DNA from 3 places in the Streptomyces sp. NPDC015139 genome. Region 2 is predicted to be linked to each of the others. Evidence: riboswitches for the same ligand, from Rfam matches in the RefSeq annotation. Region 2 holds a riboswitch; each other region holds the start of a gene.

Region 1 (7,123 bases), on a different contig from region 2:
GGGAAGGCGGCCGGCAGCGCCACCGGCTCCTGCTCCTGGCCGTCGTAGTTGGGCGCGAAGTCGACCGTGTCCTCGTCGATCGACTCGGTCATCAGGCTCGTCGCCTCGGCCTGGCGGCACTCGGTGTACCGCATGGCGGCCGGCGGGTCGTCGTTGCCCAGCGAGCCGAAGTTGCCGTGGCCGTCGACCAGCGGCACGCGCATGGAGAAGGGCTGCGCCATGCGGACCAGGGCGTCGTAGATCGACGCGTCGCCGTGCGGGTGCAGCTTGCCCATGACCTCGCCGACGACACGCGCGCACTTCACGTACGAGCGGTCGGGGCGCAGGCCCATCTCGTTCATCTGGTAGACGATCCGGCGGTGCACCGGCTTGAGTCCGTCACGGGCGTCCGGCAGGGCGCGCGAGTAGATGACCGAGTACGCGTACTCGAGGTAGGAGCCACGCATCTCGTCCACGACGTCGATGTCGAGGATCCTCTCCTCGAACGAATCGTCGGGCGGCGGGGTCTTCGTGCTGCGGCGGGCCATCGCTGCCGGCTCCTCCTGATCTGGTCGCTCACCGAAGGGGCGCGCACCCTCCGGCTCGCTCTTGCTGAAGCGATTGACGGATCTGTCGCGGACCATTGTGGACCGCGGTACTGACAACCCGGGCCGCGACCCGGTCTCCGCGGACCCGCCCCGCGCCGGAAGACGCCTGGAGGGGGCCGGACGCAGGCTACGCGATCCGCTGTGGGCGTACGTCCCGCGGGAACTTCGCCGGGGCCCCGCACGCTTTGCATACAGTGGCAGGAACGGCAGGAAAACCGCGGTTTCGACGACCGCCTCCGCTCGCGAAGGGACGTACATGCCCATGGGTCACACGACCACGGCCGAGGCAGGCTCCGGGGGCCTGACAGCGACCGAGCACCGGCTGGCCAACGGTCTGCGCGTGGTGCTCTCCGAGGACCACCTGACCCCGGTGGCGGCGGTCTGCCTCTGGTACGACGTCGGGTCCCGCCACGAGGTCAAGGGGCGTACCGGCCTGGCTCACCTCTTCGAGCACCTGATGTTCCAGGGCTCGGCGCAGGTCAAGGGCAACGGCCACTTCGAGCTGGTGCAGGGCGCCGGCGGCTCGCTCAACGGCACCACCAGCTTCGAGCGCACCAACTACTTCGAGACCATGCCCGCCCACCAGCTGGAGCTCGCCCTCTGGCTGGAGGCCGACCGCATGGGCTCGCTGCTCGCCGCGCTGGACGACGACTCGATGGAGAACCAGCGGGACGTCGTGAAGAACGAGCGCCGCCAGCGCTACGACAACGTTCCCTACGGCACCGCCTTCGAGAAGCTGACCGCGCTGTCGTACCCCGAGGGCCACCCGTACCACCACACGCCCATCGGCTCGATGGCGGACCTGGACGCGGCCACGCTGGAGGACGCGCGCCAGTTCTTCCGCACCTACTACGCGCCGAACAACGCGGTGCTCTCGGTGGTCGGCGACATCGACCCGCAGCAGACCCTCGCCTGGATCGAGCGGTACTTCGGCTCCATCGCCTCCCACGACGGCAAGCCCGAGCCCCGCGACGGCTCGCTGCCGGAGACCATCGGCGGGCAGAAGCGCGAGGTCCTCGTGGAGGAGGTCCCGGCGCGCGCGCTGATGGCCGCCTACCGGCTGCCCCACGACGGCACGCGTGCGTGCGACGCGGCCGACCTCGCCCTGACCGTCCTCGGCGGAGGCGAGTCCTCCCGCCTGTACAACCGGCTGGTGCGCCGCGACCGTACGGCCGTCGCGGCCGGCTTCGGCCTGCTGCGGCTGTCCGGGGCGCCCTCCATGGGCTGGCTGGACGTGAAGACCTCCGGTGACGTCGAGGTGCCGGTCATCGAGGCCGCCATCGACGAGGAGCTGGCCCGGTTCGCCGCGGAGGGCCCGACGCCCGAGGAGATGGAGCGCGCCCAGGCCCAGTTGGAGCGCGAATGGCTGGACCGGCTCGGCACGGTAGCCGGCCGTGCCGACGAACTGTGCCGGTACGCCGTCCTGTTCGGCGACCCGCAGCTCGCGCTCACCGCCGTCAAGCGCGTCCTGGAGGTCACCCCCGAGGAGGTCCAGGAGGTCGCCAAGGCCCGGCTGCGGCCCGACAACCGCGCGGTGCTCGTCTACGAGCCGAAGTCCCCGGAGGCCGTCGAGGACGCCAAGGTCCCCGAGGACCCGGAAAAGGAAGCGACCGTAGAGGCCGGCAACGAGAACGAGGAGACGGCCAAGTGACCGAGCTCGCCACCATGGAGTTCCACCCCCGGCCGCAGCCGGGCGACGCCAAGCCGTGGGCGTTCCCGGCCCCCGAGCGCGGCACGCTGGACAACGGCCTGACCGTGCTGCGCTGCCACCGCCCCGGCCAGCAGGTCGTCGCCGTCGAGGTGATGCTGGACGCGCCCCTGGACGCCGAGCCCGCCGGCCTGGACGGTGTCGCCACGATCATGGCGCGGGCCTTCTCCGAGGGCACCGACAAGCACTCGGCCGAGGACTACGCCGCCGAGCTGGAGCGCGCGGGCGCCACGCTCGACGCGCACGCCGACCACCCCGGGGTCCGGCTCAGCCTGGAGGTCCCGGCCTCCCGCCTGGCCAAGGGCCTCGGCCTGCTCGCCGACGCCCTGCGCGCCCCCGCCTTCGCGGAGAGCGAGGTCGAGCGGCTGGTCCGCAATCGCCTGGACGAGATCCCGCACGAGCTGGCCAACCCCTCCCGCCGGGCCGCCAAGGAGCTCTCCAAGGAGCTGTTCCCGGTGACCTCGCGCATGTCCCGGCCGCGCCAGGGCACCGAGGAGACGGTCGAGAAGATCGACGCGGCGTCCGTACGCGCCTTCTACGACCGGCACGTCCGCCCCGCCACGGCCACCGTGGTCGTCGTCGGCGACCTCACCGGCACCGACCTGGGGGAGCTGCTCGGCGACACCCTCGGCGCGTGGACCGGCACGCCGGGCGAGCCGCGGCCGGTGCCGCCGGTGACCGCCGACGACACCGGCCGCGTGGTCGTCGTGGACCGGCCGGGCGCCGTGCAGACGCAGCTGCTCATCGGGCGTGTCGGCCCGGACCGGCACGACCGGGTCTGGCCCGCCCAGGTCCTCGGCACCTACTGCCTCGGCGGCACGCTCACCTCCCGCCTGGACCGCGTGCTGCGCGAGGAGAAGGGCTACACCTACGGGGTACGGGCGTTCGGGCAGGTCATGCGGTCGGCCCCGGACGGCACCGGTGCCTCGATGCTCGCCATCAGCGGCTCCGTGGACACGCCGAACACCGGTCCCGCGCTGGACGACCTGTGGAAGGTGCTGCGCACCCTCGCGGCGGAGGGCCTGACCGACGCCGAGCGGGACGTCGCCGTGCAGAACCTCGTCGGGGTGGCGCCGCTGAAGTACGAGACCGCGGCGGCCGTCGCGAGCACCCTGGCCGACCAGGTCGAGCAGCACCTGCCCGACGACTTCCAGGCGACGCTGTACCGGCAGCTGGCCGCGACGGGCACGGTCGAGGCGACCGCGGCCGTCGTCAACGCCTTCCCGGTGGACCGGCTGGTGACCGTCCTCGTCGGCGACGCCTCCCAGATCAAGGCGCCGGTCGAGGCGCTCGGCATCGGCGAAGTCACCGTCGTCACGGCCGAATAGCGGCCGCTGCCGCGGAGCACGGCACGCGTGCGTGGGGCCCTGCCGACCTACGGGTCGTCAGGGCCCCCGCCGTTCCACTCGCTTCACCAGATGCCCGATTTGGGGCGGAGGTTGCCTGTCTGCCCTGTGGGATGCGCTACAAAAACCCGGATCCGTTTGAGGATTGAAAGCGGGCTTCCGTAGGTTCGTCCAGGCTGTTCGTCACGCACCACGCCGCGCCCGCGGCACCGGACAGTCATCGCCGAGTCCCCGTACGGCGCGAGCCAGGGGAGCCGGGGACCCATCGTCCCTGGGGTGAATCGGGCGCCCGCGCGTGAGCGAGGGGGCCCGTAGGAGACCTTCCTGCTCCGAACCCGTCAGCTAACCCGGTAGGCGAGAAGGAAGGAAAGGACCAGCCACTTCATGGCGTTCATGTGCGCCACCGGGAAGCATCGCAAGCCCGGCCGGGTCAAGCGCACCACCGCGCAGGCGGCCGGTGTCGCCGCCCTCACCACCACGGGTGTCGTCGGCACCCTCGCCGCGTCGCCGGCGCTCGCCGCCGAGAACGCCGCCGAGCAGACCGGCCTCACGCCCGTCGTGACCGTCAGCGACGACGTCGCGGAGCAGATCAGCGCGCAGGCGGACGCCCAGAAGCAGGCCGCCGAGCAGCAGGCCGCCGAGGAGGCCGCCGCCAAGGCCGCCGCCGCCAAGGTCAAGGAGGAGCGCGAGGCCAGGGCCCGCGCCGCCCGCGAGGCCGAGCGCAAGCGCCTCAACGCGTTCGTCGCCCCGATCGTGCACTCCTACGTGTCCACCGCCTACAAGGCCAGCAGCTCGCTGTGGTCCTCCGGCTCCCACACCGGTATCGACTTCCACGCGGCCAGCGGCACGTCCGTCCACGCGGTCGGCTCCGGCACCGTCGTCTCCACCGGCTGGGGCGGCGCGTACGGCAACCAGATCGTGATCCGGATGGCCGACGGCATGTACACCCAGTACGGCCACCTGTCGTCCATCGGTGTCACGGTCGGCCAGAAGGTCGTCCCCGGCCAGCAGATCGGTCTGTCCGGCGCGACCGGCAACGTCACCGGCCCGCACCTCCACTTCGAGGCCCGTACGAGCCCCGACTACGGCTCGGACGTCGACCCCATCAGCTATCTCCGCAACCACGGCGTGAACGTCTGACGCCACCGCGCGGACATGCGAAAGCCCCGGCTCACCGAGCCGGGGCTTTCGCCGTTTCCGCCTGATCCCCACCGGACCGCTGTCCAAAAAATATCCATGGATTCCGGCCTGCCGTCGGAAATTCGGCCTCTTTGGAATAGAGTCACGGAAAGGGCGTCCCCTGCGGGCGTTTCACGGGGATTAAGGCGGAGGTCGGTCATGCGTGTTCCGGCGCATTCGGTGTGCACGGCGATCCGGGACGACATCGTCGCCGGTGTCCACGAGCGCGGCGGCCGGCTCACCGAGGAAGTGCTGGCCCGCCGCTACGGCGTCTCGCGCGTCCCCGTCCGTGAGGCCCTGCGCACCCTGGAGGCGGAGGGGTTCGTGGTGACCCGCCGGCACGCGGGCGCGTGCGTGGCCGAACCGACCGCGCAGGAGGCCGCCGACCTGCTGGAGATGCGCCTGCTCCTGGAGCCGCTCGGCGCGGCACGGGCGGCACAGCGGCGTACGGAGGCCCATCTCAAGGTGCTGCGCGGCCTGGTGCGGCTGGGCCAGGAGCGGGCCAGGAGGGGCGGCAGCGAGGAGTTGCGCGCACTGGGCGGCTGGTTCCACGAGACGCTGGCGCAGGCCTCCGGCAGCCCCTCGCTGGCCTCGATGCTCACCCAGCTGCGCCACAAGATCGCCTGGATGTACGCGGTGGAGGCCCCGCAGAGCCCGCCGGACTCCTGGGCCGAGCACGGCGCGATCGTGGACGCGGTGGCACGCGGCGACGGCGAGCGCGCGCGGGCGGTCACGGCGCTGCACGCCGAGCGCGCGACGGGCGCGCACCGTCTGCGCTTTTCCGGCGGCGCCGAGCGTGTGAGGACTTCGCAACATGCCGTCAACACGACGGGCCGCCGGTATTAACACGGGTGTCGTATACAAAGAGAGGGAATTCGGTGGGGGTTGTTTTCCGCTGCCCGAATTCCTCCGTGCGGTGATTTGCGCGCGGTGATTTCGCCAGGCGATCGAAGCCGCTCGAAATGCCGAAGCCGCGCCGCCCGGAAAGGCGACGCGGCTGCGGCGTTCGGACGCGAGGTGCTCAGACCGTCTCGGGCAGCTCTTCCAGGCCCTCGGCGACCAGCTTGGCCAGGCGGTCCAGGGCGGCGTCCGCGCCCTCGGCCTCCGAGGCGAGGACGATCTCCTCGCCGCCCTGGGCGCCCAGACCCAGGACGGCCAGCATGGAGGCCGCGTTGACGGGGTTGCCCCCGGCCTTGGCGATCGTCACCGGGACGCCTGTGGCCGTGGCGGCTCGGACGAAGATGGAAGCGGGGCGGGCGTGGAGGCCCTCGGCCCAGCCGACGTTGACGCGGCGCTCAGCCATGTGTTGCTGCCCTTCAGTCTTCAGGGTTGTCTAGACCAGTTTCCCATACCGTGAAGCGTGCCCGGAGCGGACCTCCGTCCCCTCCGTTACGGCGCCGGACCGCGGCCTCGGTCCGGCTGTCGTCCTCCACAGACTGCCTCGCGCCGTTGTCGTACGCGAGCCGTACTCTGGGGCCCATGCAGACCTCGGCGGATCGGCAGGAGCGGCACGAGTACCCCACTCACTGGGAGGCCGACGTGGTGCTGCGCGACGGAGGCACCGCGCGCATCCGGCCCATCACCGCCGACGACGCCGACCGCCTGGTCAGCTTCTACGAGCAGGTCTCCGACGAGTCGAAGTACTACCGCTTCTTCGCGCCGTACCCACGGCTCTCCGCCAAGGACGTCCACCGCTTCACGCACCACGACTTCGTGGACCGGGTGGGACTCGCGGCCACCATCGGCGGCGAGTTCATCGCCACCGTACGCTACGACCGCATCGGCGCCGACGGGATGCCCGCCTCCGCCCCCGCCGACGAGGCCGAGGTGGCCTTCCTGGTGCAGGACGCCCACCAGGGCCGCGGTGTCGCCTCCACCCTGCTGGAGCACGTCGCGGCCGTCGCGCGCGAGCGCGGCATCCGCCGCTTCGCCGCCGAGGTGCTCCCCGCCAACACCAAGATGATCAAGGTGTTCACGGACGCCGGCTACACACAGAAGCGCAGCTTCGAGGACGGGGTCGTACGCCTGGAGTTCGACCTCGAACCCACCGACCGCTCCGTCGCCGTGCAGCGCGCCCGGGAGCAGCGCGCCGAGGCCCACTCGGTACGCCGGCTCCTCGTGCCCGGCTCCGTGGCGGTCGTCGGCGTCGGCCGCAGCCCCGGCGGCGTCGGCCGCAGCACCCTCGGCAACCTCCGGGACGCCGGCTACACCGGCCGGCTGCACGCCGTGAACAACGCCTTCCCCGAGGACCTCGACGAGGTCGACGGGGTGCCGGCGTACCGCTCGGTGCGGGACATCGAGGG
Region 2 (7,123 bases):
GTACCCGGGCTCGGTGCCGCGGTCCCGGGCGCAGGAGTGGGTCGACGAGGCCCTGGCCCGCGAACTGGGCCTGGACCGGGAGGCGTTGGCGGGGCGCTGACGCGCCGCGCCGTACCTGCGGGGGCGTGGTCGTGCCCCTCGCCGTGGGCCGCACGGGTCGGGGCACGAAGAACCGCTCACCGGCACCGGTCACCCGTACCGGTGGCTCCGGGTCAGGCCACGGAGGCGATCCGGAGCTTGATGTCGTCCGGCGACAGCGGTCCCTTCGCCGTCACGTGGTCGCCGGAGGACTCGCCCCGCAGCCGGCGGCCGATCCACGGCACGAGGTACTCGCGGGCCCAGTGGACGTCGTCCCGGCGGACCTCCAGGGTGCCCCGGGGCGGCAGCGGCGGCCACGGCTGCTCCGGGTCGGCCGGCACCTCGAGACCGAGGGCCTGACCGGCGCGCAGGGCCACGCGCGTGTGCCCCTCGGGCGAGAGGTGGAGCCGGTCGCTGTCCCAGGCCCTGCGGTCCTGTACGGACTTGAGGGACCACAGGTCGAGCACGGGGCAGCCGTACCGGTCGGCGATGGCGCGCACATGCCCGTTGTACGTGGCGATCTTGCCGCGCAGATGCTTGAGCAGCGGGACGCCACGGGTGTCGAACCCGGTCGTCACCATCACCGTGCCCGCGGCCTCGGCCAGCGGGGCCAGGGCGCGCTCGAATCGCTCGGCCACCTCGTCCGGGTCGGTGCCGGGGCGGATGATGTCGTTGCCGCCGGCGCAGAAGGACACGAGGTCCGGGGCCAGTTGGGCGGCCTGGGGAAGCTGGTCCGCCACGATCTGGTCCAGCAGCTTCCCGCGCACGGCCAGGTTGGTGTACTGGAAGTCGCCCTCGGGACGCCGGTCGGCGAGCAGTACCGCGAACCGGTCCGCCCAGCCCACGAACGCCCCGTCGGGACCGGGATCGCCCACGCCCTCGGTGAAGCTGTCCCCCACCGCCACGTACGACCCGATCACTGATCTGTTGTCACTCTTCGAATCGTCTGCCACATCGGACCATGATTCACCTTCGGATGTGACCTACGCGACCGTAGGCCGGGGTTGACGAACGGTGAGATGGGACACTCCTAAAGAATTCGCCAACCGGGAATACCGAAGGCCGGACCCGGGGATCGGGGGTCCGGCCTTCGGTGGCCTGTCCGGCAGGTGGTCGTGGTGCGGACCGTGTCAGCCGACGGGGACGCCGTGCTCGCGGAGGTAGGCGACCGGGTCGATGTCGGAGCCGTAGTCCGGCGTCGTGCGGATCTCGAAGTGCAGGTGCGGGCCGGTCACGTTGCCGGTGGCGCCGGACAGGCCGATCTGCTGTCCCGCCGTCACGGCCTGGCCGGCCGAGACGGAGAGCTGGGAGAGGTGGCCGTACTGGGCGTAGTGGCCGTCGAGGAGCTTGATGACGACCTGGTTGCCGTAGGCGCCGCCCCAGCCCGCCGAGACGACCGTGCCCGCGCCGACGGCCTTGAGGGGGGTGCCGGTCGGTACGACGAAGTCGACGCCGGTGTGGTAGCCGCTGGACCACATGCTGCCGGCCGTGTGGTAGGCGGTGCCGATGGTGGCGCCGGCCACGGGGAGGGTGAAGCCGGTGGCGGCGGTCGTCGTGGGGGCGGACTCCGCCGGCTTGGCCGCCGAGGCCTGCCGCGGGGCGACGGAGGCCTTCGTGGGGGCCGGGGTCTTCGCGGGGGCCGAGGGCTTCGGAGCGGCCGAGGAGTGCTGCGGGGCGGCGGGCTCGGTACGGGTCCGGGCTGCCTGCTCGCCGAGCGTCAGCTTCAGGCCCGGGTGGATCAGCGCGGGGTTGTCGCCGACGACCCGGCGGTTGTCGTCGTAGAGGCGGTGCCAGCCACCGCCGACGTGCTGCCGGTCGGCGATCGTCGCGAGGCAGTCGCCGGCCTTGACGGTGTAGATGTGCGCCGTCGCGTCCGCCTCGGCGGCGGACCTCTGCACCGCGGCGGGAAGGGACTGCGCGGCCTTTCCGGAGACGGGCTGCGCCGCGGGGGCGGCGTGCGCTCCGGTGGCCCCGAGGAGCGGGAGGGCCAGAGCGGCGCCACCCGTTCCGGCGACGGCGATGGAGCGGGAAAAACGCGGGGTCTTGGGACGTCGGTGCTTACCCTTCGCGGGCATGGCGCATTCCTCTCCGACGCCTGCGAGGTCAGCTGCCGGGTTCGGGCTGGAGTCGCCCGGCCGTGCGGTGCGCGGCTTCACCCCTGGCCTGTCGCGAGAACCGGGACAGGCGGTCGTGCCTGGTGGGTCCCCCGCTCCTGCCGAACACGGGTCATATGTGCGGGAACTCCGGGCGGCGGCAGGATTCGGCGTTCCGTCCGGATTGGTGGCGAACGTAAGCGAGCAGGACGGGTGGAAACAAGCGCCCCGTTCCGGCCCTTCCGGATGCGCAAGATCGAAGGCGGGAATGCCCGGTGACCCTCCGTGCATTCCCGTCTTCCGGGCCAGTTCGATTTCCCTTTGCGGCACCGGAATTACGTGAACATGTCGCGCGACGTACGGTCACGAATGTGACGCCCCTCACACGGAGTCCCACCACGTCCGTTTATTTGCTGGCGAGTTGGACTTGAGGTACCAAGACGGGTTAAAGGTTCAGATGCGACGTAGACGGACAATCGCCGCATCCAGGTCACCCTTCAGCCCCGTCCGCAGGCCGTGGTGCAGCAGTACGGCACCTCGGTGCACTTCGCCCGATTCGCGGCATTCGTAGGACGCTGTCGGGTCGAGTCCGCGCAGCCGCACCGCCGGAACCGGCTCGCCGTAGCTCTGCGACCGAAGCCAGGCGAGGACCACCGTCTCGTCCCCGAGGACGTACTGGACGGCACTCAGCCCGTCCGCCGGGGGCCGCAGCCGGTACAGCTCGCCCCGCTGGACGACCGGGCGGATCTCCTTGTAGAGCTCCACCCAGCCCCGGGCCTCGGCCAGCTCCTCCGCGCTCCACGCCGTGAGGTCTCCGCCGACGCCCAGCACGCCCGCCATGGCGCTGACGAAACGGAACCGCAGCGAGCTGACCCGGCCGTTGAGCTGGGTGTTCGGGCTGTCGGTGACCCAGGCGGCCATCACACGCGCGGGGTGGATCTGGCTGAAGCCGTGCTGGATGGCGAGCCGGTCCAGCGGGTCGGTGTTGTCGGAGGTCCACACCTGGTCGGTACGGCTCATCACCCCGAGGTCGATCCGGCCGCCGCCGCCCGAACAGGACTCGAAGGCGACCCCCGGGTGCGCCGCGCGCAGCCGGTCCAGCAGGGCGTACAGCGCGTGGACGTGATCGATCCACAGGCGCTGCGGGTACGGCTCGCCGGGCCAGCCGGCGTCGGTGAAGCAGCGGTTGAAGTCCCACTTCACGTAGTCGATCGGGGTGCTGGTGAGCAGCGCGTCCAGCTGCTGCCAGAGGTGGTCCCGGACGTCCTCGCGGGCCAGGTTGAGGACGAGCTGGTTGCGCAGCTCCGTCCGCCGGCGGCCCCGCTGGTACTGCACCCAGTCGGGGTGGGCCCGGTAAAGGTCGCTGTCCTGGTTGACCATCTCGGGCTCGACCCAGATGCCGAACCGCATGCCGAGGCCGTGCACCTGGTCGGCGAGCGGTTTGAGACCGTGCGGGAAGCGGCCGGGGTTGGGGCTCCAGTCGCCCAGCCCGGCGCGGTCGCCGGTGCGGGCACCGAACCAGCCGTCGTCCACCACGAAGAGTTCGCAGCCGATCTCGGCGGCGCGGCGGGCGAGGGCGGTCTGCTGCTCCTCGGAGATGTCGAAGTGGGTCGCCTCCCAGGAATTGAAGAGCACGGGCCGGTCCCGCTCCGCGTCCGGGACGACGTACGCGCGCTGGTAGGCGTGCCAGGTGCGGCTCGCGGCGCCGAACCCGCCGGCGCTCCACAGACCGGCGAAGACCGGGGTGGTGTACGCACCACCCGGCTCCAGGAGCAGCAGGCCCGAGTCGTCGTATCCTGCGCCGCCGGTGATCTGGACGCGCCCGTCCGGGAGTTGGGCCACGGAGATCCGCCAGGAGCCGGACCACCCGAGCGCGCATCCGTAGACCTCGCCGTGCTCCTCGGTGGCGTCGGTGTCGAGCGCCACCCAGGGCAGGTGCTGGTGGCCGGTGTGCCCGCGGCGACTGCCGATGATCTTCTCGCCGTAGGTGAGCGGAGCGGTGGTGAGCCGGGACTCGGCGGCCCAGCGGCCGTGCAGCTGGGACAGCCGCCAGCCCTCGCGGTCGGGCAGGGTCCAGGTGGCGGCGTCGGCGCGCAGCAGCTCCACGCGCGCCCGGCCACCGTTGGCCACGGTCACCCAGCGCTCGACCACGTCACCGCGCATCCGGTGGTGCAGGGTGATCGCCACACCGTCGTCGTCGAAGAGGAGCCGCAGTTCCTCCCCGTCGCCGGCGGTCCCGTACGACACGAAGCGCCACTCGGTGCCGCGGCGTTCCTCGGTGCGCACGGACAGGGCGGGGCGGACGAAGCGGGGGCCGCCCTCGACCGGGTACTCCTCGCGGCCGTCGAGCGGGGACTCGAAGGGCCAGTAGCCGGGCAGGGGGCTCGCGGCCAGGGCCTCGGCGTCGTCGAGCGCGATCCGCGGCCCCCAGTGGAGGTGCAGCAGCTCGTCGGCCTCGGTGAGGTGCAGGGCATAACTGCTGGTGGGCCCCGACAGGAGCCAGGTACGACCGTCTTCGGCGATATCCACCATCGAGACCTCACAGGTGTCAACAGATCCGCTCAAGCGCGAACATCATCAGACTCCGTAACCCCTGGTGGCAACGCCTGTGGACAACTCATTGCCTGAGGAAAGTGATGTCGTATGGTCGACGGAGCGCCCGTCGACGAGCCGCGCCGGCGGGGCCGACCGCGAGGAGCCCCCGTGACGCAGCAGGTCCCGTCGACCGAGCCGGAGCTGGCCGGTGTGCGCAATTTCCGTGACGTGGGCGGGCTGCCCACCGTGGACGGTCGGCGGGTGCGCCAGGGAGTCCTGTTCCGCAGTGGCCATCTCGCGCACGCGACCGCGGCGGACGCGGCCTTCCTCGCCACCCTCGGTCTGCACACGATCTTCGACTTCCGCAACGCGGCCGACCAGAAGCTGGAGGGCCCCGACGTCGAACTGCCCGGCGTGCGGAACGTGAACCTGCCGTTGAGCGACCCGGCGGACGGCGCCGAGTTCTGGAAGATGGTGCGCGACGGCGATCTCGACCAGCTCCGCGCGATCCTCGACGGCGGCAAGGGCGCCGGCCGGATGATCGCCTCCTACCGGACGATCGTGAAGCGGCGCACCGGCGAGCACTCCCGGGTGCTGCACTCCCTGGCGGAGGACAGCGTGCCCGCGCTGATGCACTGTGCGGCCGGCAAGGACCGCGCGGGCATCTCGATAGCCGTCACGCTGCTGGCCGTGGGTGTGGAGCGCGAGGCGATCGTCGCCGACTACCTGGAGTCCAACGCCAAGCACCGGCGCTACAAGGTCCGCCGCAGCGGCAGCCAGGACAGCGCGTACACGCCCGAGGTGATGGAGCTGCTCAGCCCGCTCTTCGACGCGCGCGCCGAGTACCTGGAGGCGGCGTTCGACAGCATCGAGGAGACCTGGGGCGGCGTGGACGCCTACCTGGAGAAGGGCCTCGGCCTCTCCGCCGCGTCCCGCGACCGCCTGCGCGCGCGCCTGCTGAACTGAGGGACCCGGGGGCCCGGCGCCGGGGACTCCGGGCCCACCGCGTCAGCCCTTGGCGCCGACCGCGAAGAGCAGGTAGAGGAACGCGGCGAGGACATGGCCGAGGGCGATGTAGATGATCAGCCGGATCCAGAGGGAACGGGGGAACTTCTCCTCGAAGTCACTCATAGCAGTTCTCCGGTCAGCGGGCCCAGGCACAGGGTGGCCGTGGGGCTCTGCAGCAAGGTGTGGACGAACAGAAGCTCGACGCCGTCCTGGTCCTCGGCGGCGAGGCGGTGCGGGGTGAGCGAGTCGAAATGCGCGCTGTCCCCGGGCGCGAGCAGATGGGCGGTGTCGCCGAGGCGCAGCCGCAGCCGCCCCTTGAGGACGTACAGCCACTCCTCGCCCGGGTGGACGCGCACGATGTCGCCCTGGGAGCCGTACAGCACCTGCACGCGCAGGGCCTGCATGGCCCGGCCGGGGGCCCCGGCCTGGAGGTAGGTCCAGCCGCCCGCCCGGGTCGGCTCCATGTCGGCGGACCGCACGATCGCGTCCCGGTCGGCGACCCGCTCCCCCAGCAGGTCGGAGACGGTCGTACCGTAGATACGGGCGAGCGCGAGGAGCATCGGCAGCGAGGGCTGGCGGTGCCCGGTCTCCAGGCGGGACAGGTGGGCGGGCGAGAGCCCGGCGGCGCGGGCCGCGGCCTCCAGGGTGAGGCCGGCGCGCCGCCGCAGTGCGCGCAGCTGTGGCGCGACGGCCGGGAGGTCGTCGCCCTGGTCCGCCGGTGAGGCGGCGTCTGAGGCTTCCATGCCTCTATTGACCGTCATTTTTGCCTGTGCGGCAATTTTCTTGCCTCTGAGGCAAACCCCCCGTCCTGCTCCTGTCCTTCTCCTTCTGAGGGGATCGCGCTCAGCGGTTCGCCACCGCCTGCTTGATCAGGGTCTTGCCGAAGTCCCACATCAGCCCGCCGCCGCTGTGCGCGTCGTCCATGACGGCGGTGAAGGCGTCCACGAACCGGTCCACGTCGGCCTCGTCGATGATCAACGGCGGGATGAGCTTGATCACCTCCAGATGGTCGCCGGAGACCTGGGTGAGGATCCGGTGCCGTTGCAGCAGCGGTACGACGACCATCTGCGCGAACAGGCCCTTGCGCGCCGCCTGGAGCATGGCCCACCGGCTGCGCAGCTTCAGCGAGGACGGCCTGCCGAACTCGATGCCGATCATCAGGCCCCGGCCGCGCACGTCGGCCAGCAGCTCGTACGTGTCGATCAGTGCGGTGAGCCGGGACTTGAGCAGCTCGCCGGTCGTCCGCACGCCCGCGACGATCTGCTCGTTCTCCATGACCGACAGCACGGCCAGACCGCACGCCATCGCCTGGGCACCCGAGCCGAAGCTCGCCGAGTGAACCAGAACGCGGTCCATGGACGAGTAGACCTTCTTGAAGATCCACTCCTTGCCGAGGGTGGCACCGACCG
Region 3 (7,123 bases), on a different contig from region 2:
CGCAGTCGCAGCGGGACGAACCGAAGACGTCGCCGGTCAGGCACTCGGAGTGCAGGCGCACCAGCGGGACCGGGCCGGGGTCGCCGAGGACGACGGCGACGTGCTCCTGGCCGTCGGCGAGCCCGTGGAAGGTGACGAGCTCCGCGTCGGTGCTGTAGCCGTCGGGGAAGCGCAGCGGCACCCGGACGCGGGCGCGCGGGGTGGCGGCGGGGGTGTCGGGCATGCGAGCCTCCGATTCGTCCCGTCTGCTTCAGATTTGAAGCAGACGCTCGGCCGGGACCCTATCGCATGTTTCAAAGTTAAATCAACGATGTTCGCGGGAGCGTCCCGCCGGCGGTTCCGGCTGGGGCCCCGAGCAGGACGAGGACCGTCGCCGCCACGGCACGTCCTCGGTGGTCGGCCGCTCGTCGTCCGCCCCCTGGAGCCCGCGCGCGATCCCCGTGCAGATCTCCTCCAGCTGCCCCACCTGCTCCGGCGTGAGCCGGTCGAAGAGGGTGGCGCGCACCGTGTCGACGTGCCCGGGTGCCGTACGCTCCAGCACGGCCGTCCCCGCGTCGGTCAGCACCGCGAGACTGCTGCGCTTGTCCCAGCGGCAGTCCTCCCGGCGCACCAGTCCGTCCCGCTCCAGCCGGGTCACCACGTACGTCAGCCTGCTGCGGGTGATCTTCAGCGTCTCGGCGAGGTCGGTCATGCGCAGCCGCCGCTCGGGCGCCTCGGAGAGGTTGGCCAGCACCGAGTAGAACAGGTGGGGCATGCCGCCCTCCTGCTGGAGCTGACGGTCGATCGCGTCCTCCAGGAGGCGGGAGGCGGCCATGTAGGCGCGCCAGGCGCGCTGCTCCTCGGGGGTGAGCCAGCGGGTCGTCATGCTGCCAGTGTAAGTTTGTTTCAAAGTTGAACCAAGATCCGGTGAGGTGCGCCGGGTCACCGTGAGGGAGTGCGCCGATGCCCCTGCCGTACGTGCTGCTGTCCGCCGCCGTCTCCCTCGACGGCTACCTGGACGACACCGGCCCCGAGCGGCTGCTGCTCTCCAGCCCGGCCGACTTCGACCGGGTCGACGCGGTACGGGCCTCCGTCGACGCCATCCTGATCGGCGCCGGCACCATCCGCGCCGACAACCCGCGGCTGCTGGTCAACTCCGCCGATCGGCGCGCCGCCCGGGTGGCGTCCGGCCGGCCCGCGTACCCCCTGAAGGTGACCGTCACCGCCACCGGCGAACTCGACCCCGACGCCCACTTCTGGCACACCGGCGGCGAGAAGCTGGTCTGCACGACCGACAAGGGCGCGGAGGTGGCCTCCCGCCTCCTCGGGGACACCGCGGACGTCGTCGCGCTCGGCGCCGACCTCGACTGGCGGGCCCTGCTGGAGCACCTGCACGACGTGCGCGGGGTCGAACGCCTCATGGTCGAGGGCGGCGGCCGGGTGCACACCCAGCTGCTGACGCAGGGTCTCGCCGACGAACTCCAGCTGGTCCTCGCCCCGCTCCTGGTCGGCGACCCGGCGGCCCCGCGGCTGTTCGGCCCCGGGGAGTACCAGGGCGGGCGGCTGCGCCTGGTCGAGACCCGCCGGATCGAGGACGTCGTCCTCATGCGGTACGAGCCCACCGCCCCCGGCACCGGCCCGGTCCCCACCGCCGCCGACCGCCGCTGGCTGCGCACCGCCTGTGAGCTCGCCGCCCAGTGCCCGCCCTCGGAGACCGCGTTCAGCGTCGGCGCGGTCGTGGTCGGCGCCGACGGCACCGAGCTCGCCCGCGGCCACTCCCGGGAGGGCGGCGACCCCGTGGTCCACGCGGAGGAGGCCGCCCTGGCCAAGGTCGACCCGGCCGACCCGGGACTGCCCGGCGCCACCGTCTACAGCAGCCTGGAACCCTGCGCCCGCCGCGCCTCCCGGCCCGCCCCCTGTGCCGAACTGATCCTGCGGTCCGGGGCGCGCCGGGTGGTCACCGCCTGGCGGGAGCCGGACACCTTCGTGGCCGCGGCCGACGGCACGGGCGTCCTGCGCGACGGCGGAGCCGAGGTCGTCGTGCTCCCCGAGTTCGAGGCCCTCGCCAAGGCCCCGAACTCCCACCTGACGGCCTGACCGGCCCTGCCCCGCGGCGCGCCGGAAAGGGGCCCCGGGAAACCGATTGGCTCCTGGTCCCGTGCATGACGTATGCTGAAGACACAACGACGCGGGGTGGAGCAGCTCGGTAGCTCGCTGGGCTCATAACCCAGAGGTCGCAGGTTCAAATCCTGTCCCCGCTACTGAAGGCTCAGGGCCGGGATCCAGTTCATGGATCCCGGCCCTGAGTGTTTCCCGGCCCCGGCCGACCACCTCGGGCCCCGGTGACGGGCGGACCTCGCGGCACTTCACCGACAGTGACCGGTCGAGCGCCGAGCGCATGACATCTGAGTCACCATCAAAACTTCTGTGACTCCTGAATCGCGGCCAACTCGCCCGGTTTGCAGGGATGGCAGCGGTTAAGTCCGCGGCGGAAAACGTTAATGATCAAGCCGTACGGCTTGGAAAGTGCCCCGCGGGTCTATTAACGTTCGATAACGCAGCGCGGTCGTCCCAGCCGTCACCCGCGACGGCTCCGTGCGCACGCGCCGAATCCCGTAAGGGAACCGGGGAACCACCACCCTGGGGTGAATCACGCGGCTACTGATGTGAACTCCTCGAGTCCACGCCAGGTATACGCGCGTAGGAGACCTTCCTGCTCCGAACCCGTCAGCTAACCCGGTAGGCGGAGGAAGGAAAGGAGCGCGCCCGCGTGGCGTCCAACCGGCCTGCCCCAGAAGCCCCGTTCATACCGGCTCAGCGTGAGAGCGAGACCTTCGGTTACGCCTCCTACCGTGCCGAGGAGGGCCCCTGGGAGGAGTGGAACCCCACCGAGGAGTCCCTCACCCCGGTCCGCGGGCGGCACCGCGTGGCCAAGCAGCGCGGCGGGTTCGCCCGCAGCTCCACCGTCCTCGGCGTCGGCGTGATCGCGGCGGTCGGCGCGGGCGGGATGGCCAGCGCCAACACCGGCAAGCCGCCGGTCTCCATCTCCCTGCCGGACCTGCCGAGCGTCGGTTCCCTCTTCGACGACGGTTCCGCCAAGACCTCCGAGGCCACCGGACTCAGCGACGTCGGGGTGACCTCCGCCGGCAGCGAGCAGGACACCGATGCGGGCGAGGCCCTGCGCAGCCGGATCATGGCCCAGGCCGAGCAGCAGAAGGGCCAGGCCGAGAGCAAGGCCACCGCCGCCAGGCTCGCCACCGCCGAGAAGCTGACCGCCGACGCGGCGGCGAAGGCGGAGAAGGAAGCCGCCGCGAAGGCCGCCGCCGCGAAGGAGAAGGCCGAGGCCGCGGCCGCCAGGGCGGAGGCCGAGGCCAAGAAGGCGGCGGAGGAGAAGCGGCTGGCCGAGCTGGCCAAGCAGTACACGCTGCCGACGTCCTCGTACACGATCACCTCGACGTTCGGCCAGGCCGGCTCGATGTGGTCCTCCGGCTACCACACCGGCCTCGACTTCGCGGCCCCCACGGGCACCCTCATCAAGGCCATCCACAGCGGCACGATCACGCAGGCGGGCTGGGCCGGCTCCTACGGCTACCGCACGGTCCTCACCCTGGACGACGGCACCGAGCTGTGGTTCTGCCACCAGTCCTCGATCAGCGTCTCCGTCGGCCAGAAGGTCTCCACCGGCGAGCTCATCGGCCGGGTCGGCGCGACCGGCAACGTCACCGGCCCGCACCTCCACCTGGAGGTCCACCCGGGCGGCGACGCCACGGGGATCGACCCCATGGCCTGGCTGCGGGGCAAGGGCCTCACCCCCTGACACCCGTTCGCGGGAACTCGGCGCCGACGGCGGAAGAGATCATTCGCCGTCGGCGTTGACTTGGAGCATGACTTCTCTGCGCACACTCGGTTCCTCCGACCTCGAGGTCTTCCCCCTCTCCCTCGGCGGCAACGTCTTCGGCTGGACCGCCGACGAGCAGACCTCCTTCGCCGTGCTCGACGCCTACGCCGCCGCGGGCGGCAACTTCGTCGACACCGCCGACAGCTACAGCGCCTGGGTGGAGGGCAACGCCGGCGGCGAGTCCGAGACGATCATCGGCAAGTGGGTCAAGGCCCGCGGCAACCGCGACGACGTCGTCATCGCCACCAAGGTCAGCCAGCACCCCGAGTACCAGGGCCTGTCCGCGGCGACCATCAAGGCCGCCGCCGACGCCTCCCTGCGCCGCCTCGGCACCGACCGCATCGACCTCTACTACACGCACTTCGACAAGCCCGAGGTGCCGGTCGAGGAGATCATCGGCGCGCTGGACGAGCTGGTGAGGGCGGGCAAGGTCCGGCACATCGCCGCGTCCAACATCAGCCCCGAGCGGCTGCGGGCCTCCCTGGACTTCTCCGACCGCGAGGGCCTGGCCCGCTACGTCGCCCTCCAGCCGCACTACAACCTGGTCTCCCGCGACACCTACGAGGGCCCGCTGCAGGACCTGGCCGCCCGCGAGGGCCTGGCCGCGGTGCCCTACTACTCCCTCGCCGCGGGCTTCCTCACCGGCAAGTACCGCCCGGGTACGACCGTCGACAGCCCGCGCGCCGGCACGGGCGCGAAGTACGCCCGGTCCGAGCGCGGCGGGCGGGTCCTGGCGGCCCTGGACGAGATCGCCGCCGCCCACGGGGCCCCGGTCGCCACGGTCGCCCTGGCCTGGCTCGCCGCCCAGCCGACGATCACGGCCCCCATCGCCTCGGCCCGCACGGTCGACCAGCTCCCGGCCCTCCTGGGCGTCGCCGACCTGACCCTGACGGACGACGACCTGAAGAAACTGACGGACGCGTCGGCCTGACACCGCCCCGACCGGCCGGCCCCGCTGGACCGGGCTGCCGGCCGGGGGGGGGCTCAGGTGCGGTACGGGTTGTACGCCGAGTAGGGGCCCGCCGGGTGGCCGGCGTACCAGTGGGGTGCCGGGGCGCCGTACGGCGGGCGGGCCGCCGGCGCCAGCGTCCGCGCCGCGTATTCCAGGGCCGGCCGTGCCATCTCCCGGCGCCGCCACAGCTCGGTCAGCAACTCCCGCTCGCGTACGACGAAGTCGGCCCGGGCCCGCCCCTGCCGTCCGCGGTGCCGCAGGAACGCGAGCGAGGTCGCGTACGCCTCGTACCGGGCCACCGTCCGTGCCGCGGGCCGACCCCCGAAGTGGTGCCGGGCGTAGTCGCGGGCCATCCGCCGCGCCCGCATCGACCCCAGCGCGTACGGCTCGGCCGGTCCCAGCCACCCGGCCAGCACGTACGCCGGGAGCTCCTCCCGCACGGTCCGCAGCTCCCGCTGCCGCGTCCAGATCACGAGCCAGGTCAGCAGGGCGAAGGCGGGCACCATGAAGCCGCCGTAGACGGCGAAGAACCCGAGCGGGCCGAAGGTGGAGGACCCGTTCCAGAACGCGTGCATGCTCATCGCGAGCAGCAGCCCGCACACCGGCAGCAGCACCCGCCTGAGGTGCTGCCGCTCCCCGGACAGCGCGGCGATGCCGAAGCCGATGCCGGTGAACACGGTGAACAGGGGGTGCGCGAACGGGGACATCACGATGCGCACGAAGAAGGTGGCGGCGGTGACGGACGCGACACCGCGGCCGCCGGTCAGCTGGTCCGTCCCGAAGGCCGTGCCCAGGTAGAGGATGTTCTCGGTGAACGCGAACCCGGTGGCGGTGATCCCGGCTATCACCACGCCGTCCACCAGCCCGGTGAAGTCCCGTCTGCGGAAGAGGAAGACCAGCAGCACGGCGGCGGCCTTGGCGGACTCCTCCACGATCGGCGCTATCACCGTGGCCCCGAGCGTGTCGGCGCCGGCCGGATCCGCGGTGGACGTCGCTATCCACTTGGTCGCGAAGCTGTTGGCGACGATGGCTATCAGCGCCGCCGCGCACGCCCCCCAGGCGAAGGCGAAGACCAGGTTCCGCCAGGGACCCGGCTCCACCCGGTCCAGCCACCGGAAGGCGGCCGTCAGCCAGGGCACCGGCAGCACGGCCAGCCCGAGGCCCACCAGGAACCCCTCCGTGCCGGTCTGCCGCCGCACGAGCGCGAGGATCACCAGCCCGGACAGCGCCAGCAGCGTGATCAGCGCCCCGTACCGCACCCATCCGCGCTGCCACCAGTGCGGGTGGCGGAGCTCCCCGTTAACGGGGCCCGCGGGGGGAGTGGGGTACGGAGGACTGGTGGCCACGGCATCGACCCTAACGGTCACGGAACGACGGACTGGAGCGGATTACCGGACCGGAGGCCGCACCGGCCGCCCCGGCCGTCGGCCCCGCCCCGAGCTGTCGTCGACGGCGACTATCGATCCTGGTGCGGTACGCGCCGGAAGAGCAGATCGTTCACGACATGTCCCTTGTCCAGTCCCTGTCCCTCGAAACGGGTCAGCGGCCGGAACTCGGGACGTGGCGAGTAACCGCCCTCCGCCTGCGTGTTCTCGAAGTCGGGGTGCGCACTGAGCACCTCGAGCATCTGTTCCGCGTACGGCTCCCAGTCGGTCGCGCAGTGCACGATCGCGCCGGGCCTGAGCCGGGTCGCCGCGAGCGCCAGGAACTCGGGCTGGATGAGCCGCCGCTTGTGGTGCCGCTTCTTGGGCCAGGGGTCCGGGAAGTAGACGCGCAGCCCGTCCAGCGAGTCGGGCCGGAGCATCTCCCGCAGCAGGATGATGGCGTCGCCGTTGCCCACCCGGACGTTGGTCAGCCCGTTGTGGTCGGCGAGGTTGAGCAGGTTGCCCTGCCCCGGGGTGTGCACGTCGACGGCGAGGATGTTGGTGTCCGGGTCGGCGGCGGCCATCTGCGCGGTGGCCTCGCCCATCCCGAAACCGATCTCCAGCACGACGGGGTTGGCGTTCCCGAACAGCTCGGCCGGGTCGACGACCCCCTGCCCGTCGATGTCCAGTCCCCACTTGGGCCACAGCCGCTGCAGCGCGTCGGCCTGCCCGGCCGTCACCCGGCTGCGCCGCGGCTGGAAGCTGCGGATCCGCCGCTCGAAGTGCGACCCGGCCGGATCGGCCTTGGGCCCGTCGGGGAACCGCGGTTCCCCCTTGGCCCGGGTGTGCCGCACGGACACACCGGGCGTGTGCGCGGCCGGCGAGGGGGCTTCGGGAGCGTTGAGGAAGTCAGACACAGTGAGACAGATT

What was found. A riboswitch is a leader RNA that binds a small molecule or an ion and turns the genes downstream of it on or off. The one in region 2 is predicted to bind cyclic di-AMP.
Region 1: another riboswitch for cyclic di-AMP. It lies ahead of ACF08B_RS12945 (M23 family metallopeptidase); the one in region 2 lies ahead of ACF08B_RS01270 (peptidoglycan DD-metalloendopeptidase family protein).
Region 3: another riboswitch for cyclic di-AMP. It lies ahead of ACF08B_RS08675 (M23 family metallopeptidase); the one in region 2 lies ahead of ACF08B_RS01270 (peptidoglycan DD-metalloendopeptidase family protein).

Annotation. Positions count from the first base shown of each region.
Region 1 is NZ_JBIBUW010000004.1:119,224-126,346, forward strand. Features, by position in the region: gene ACF08B_RS12930 (DNA topoisomerase (ATP-hydrolyzing) subunit A) at 1-527, opposite strand, end outside; gene ACF08B_RS12935 (M16 family metallopeptidase) at 844-2,238, shown strand; gene ACF08B_RS12940 (M16 family metallopeptidase) at 2,235-3,623, shown strand; cyclic di-AMP (ydaO/yuaA leader) riboswitch at 3,853-4,012, shown strand; gene ACF08B_RS12945 (M23 family metallopeptidase) at 4,026-4,781, shown strand; gene ACF08B_RS12950 (GntR family transcriptional regulator) at 4,980-5,666, shown strand; gene ACF08B_RS12955 (HPr family phosphocarrier protein) at 5,842-6,123, opposite strand; gene ACF08B_RS12960 (GNAT family N-acetyltransferase) at 6,300-7,123, shown strand, end outside.
Region 2 is NZ_JBIBUW010000001.1:277,642-284,764, reverse strand. Features, by position in the region: gene ACF08B_RS01280 (TetR/AcrR family transcriptional regulator) at 1-100, shown strand, start outside; gene ACF08B_RS01275 (SGNH/GDSL hydrolase family protein) at 213-998, opposite strand; gene ACF08B_RS01270 (peptidoglycan DD-metalloendopeptidase family protein) at 1,209-2,153, opposite strand; cyclic di-AMP (ydaO/yuaA leader) riboswitch at 2,158-2,354, opposite strand; gene ACF08B_RS01265 (alpha-galactosidase) at 2,625-4,703, opposite strand; gene ACF08B_RS01260 (tyrosine-protein phosphatase) at 4,875-5,672, shown strand; gene ACF08B_RS01255 (DUF6126 family protein) at 5,715-5,837, opposite strand; gene ACF08B_RS01250 (helix-turn-helix domain-containing protein) at 5,834-6,457, opposite strand; gene ACF08B_RS01245 (aspartate aminotransferase family protein) at 6,558-7,123, opposite strand, start outside.
Region 3 is NZ_JBIBUW010000002.1:899,366-906,488, forward strand. Features, by position in the region: gene ribA (GTP cyclohydrolase II) at 1-223, opposite strand, end outside; gene ACF08B_RS08660 (MarR family winged helix-turn-helix transcriptional regulator) at 305-865, opposite strand; gene ACF08B_RS08665 (dihydrofolate reductase family protein) at 943-2,076, shown strand; tRNA gene ACF08B_RS08670 (tRNA-Met) at 2,167-2,240, shown strand; cyclic di-AMP (ydaO/yuaA leader) riboswitch at 2,574-2,742, shown strand; gene ACF08B_RS08675 (M23 family metallopeptidase) at 2,750-3,796, shown strand; gene ACF08B_RS08680 (aldo/keto reductase) at 3,864-4,808, shown strand; gene ACF08B_RS08685 (PrsW family intramembrane metalloprotease) at 4,862-6,175, opposite strand; gene trmB (tRNA (guanosine(46)-N7)-methyltransferase TrmB) at 6,286-7,110, opposite strand.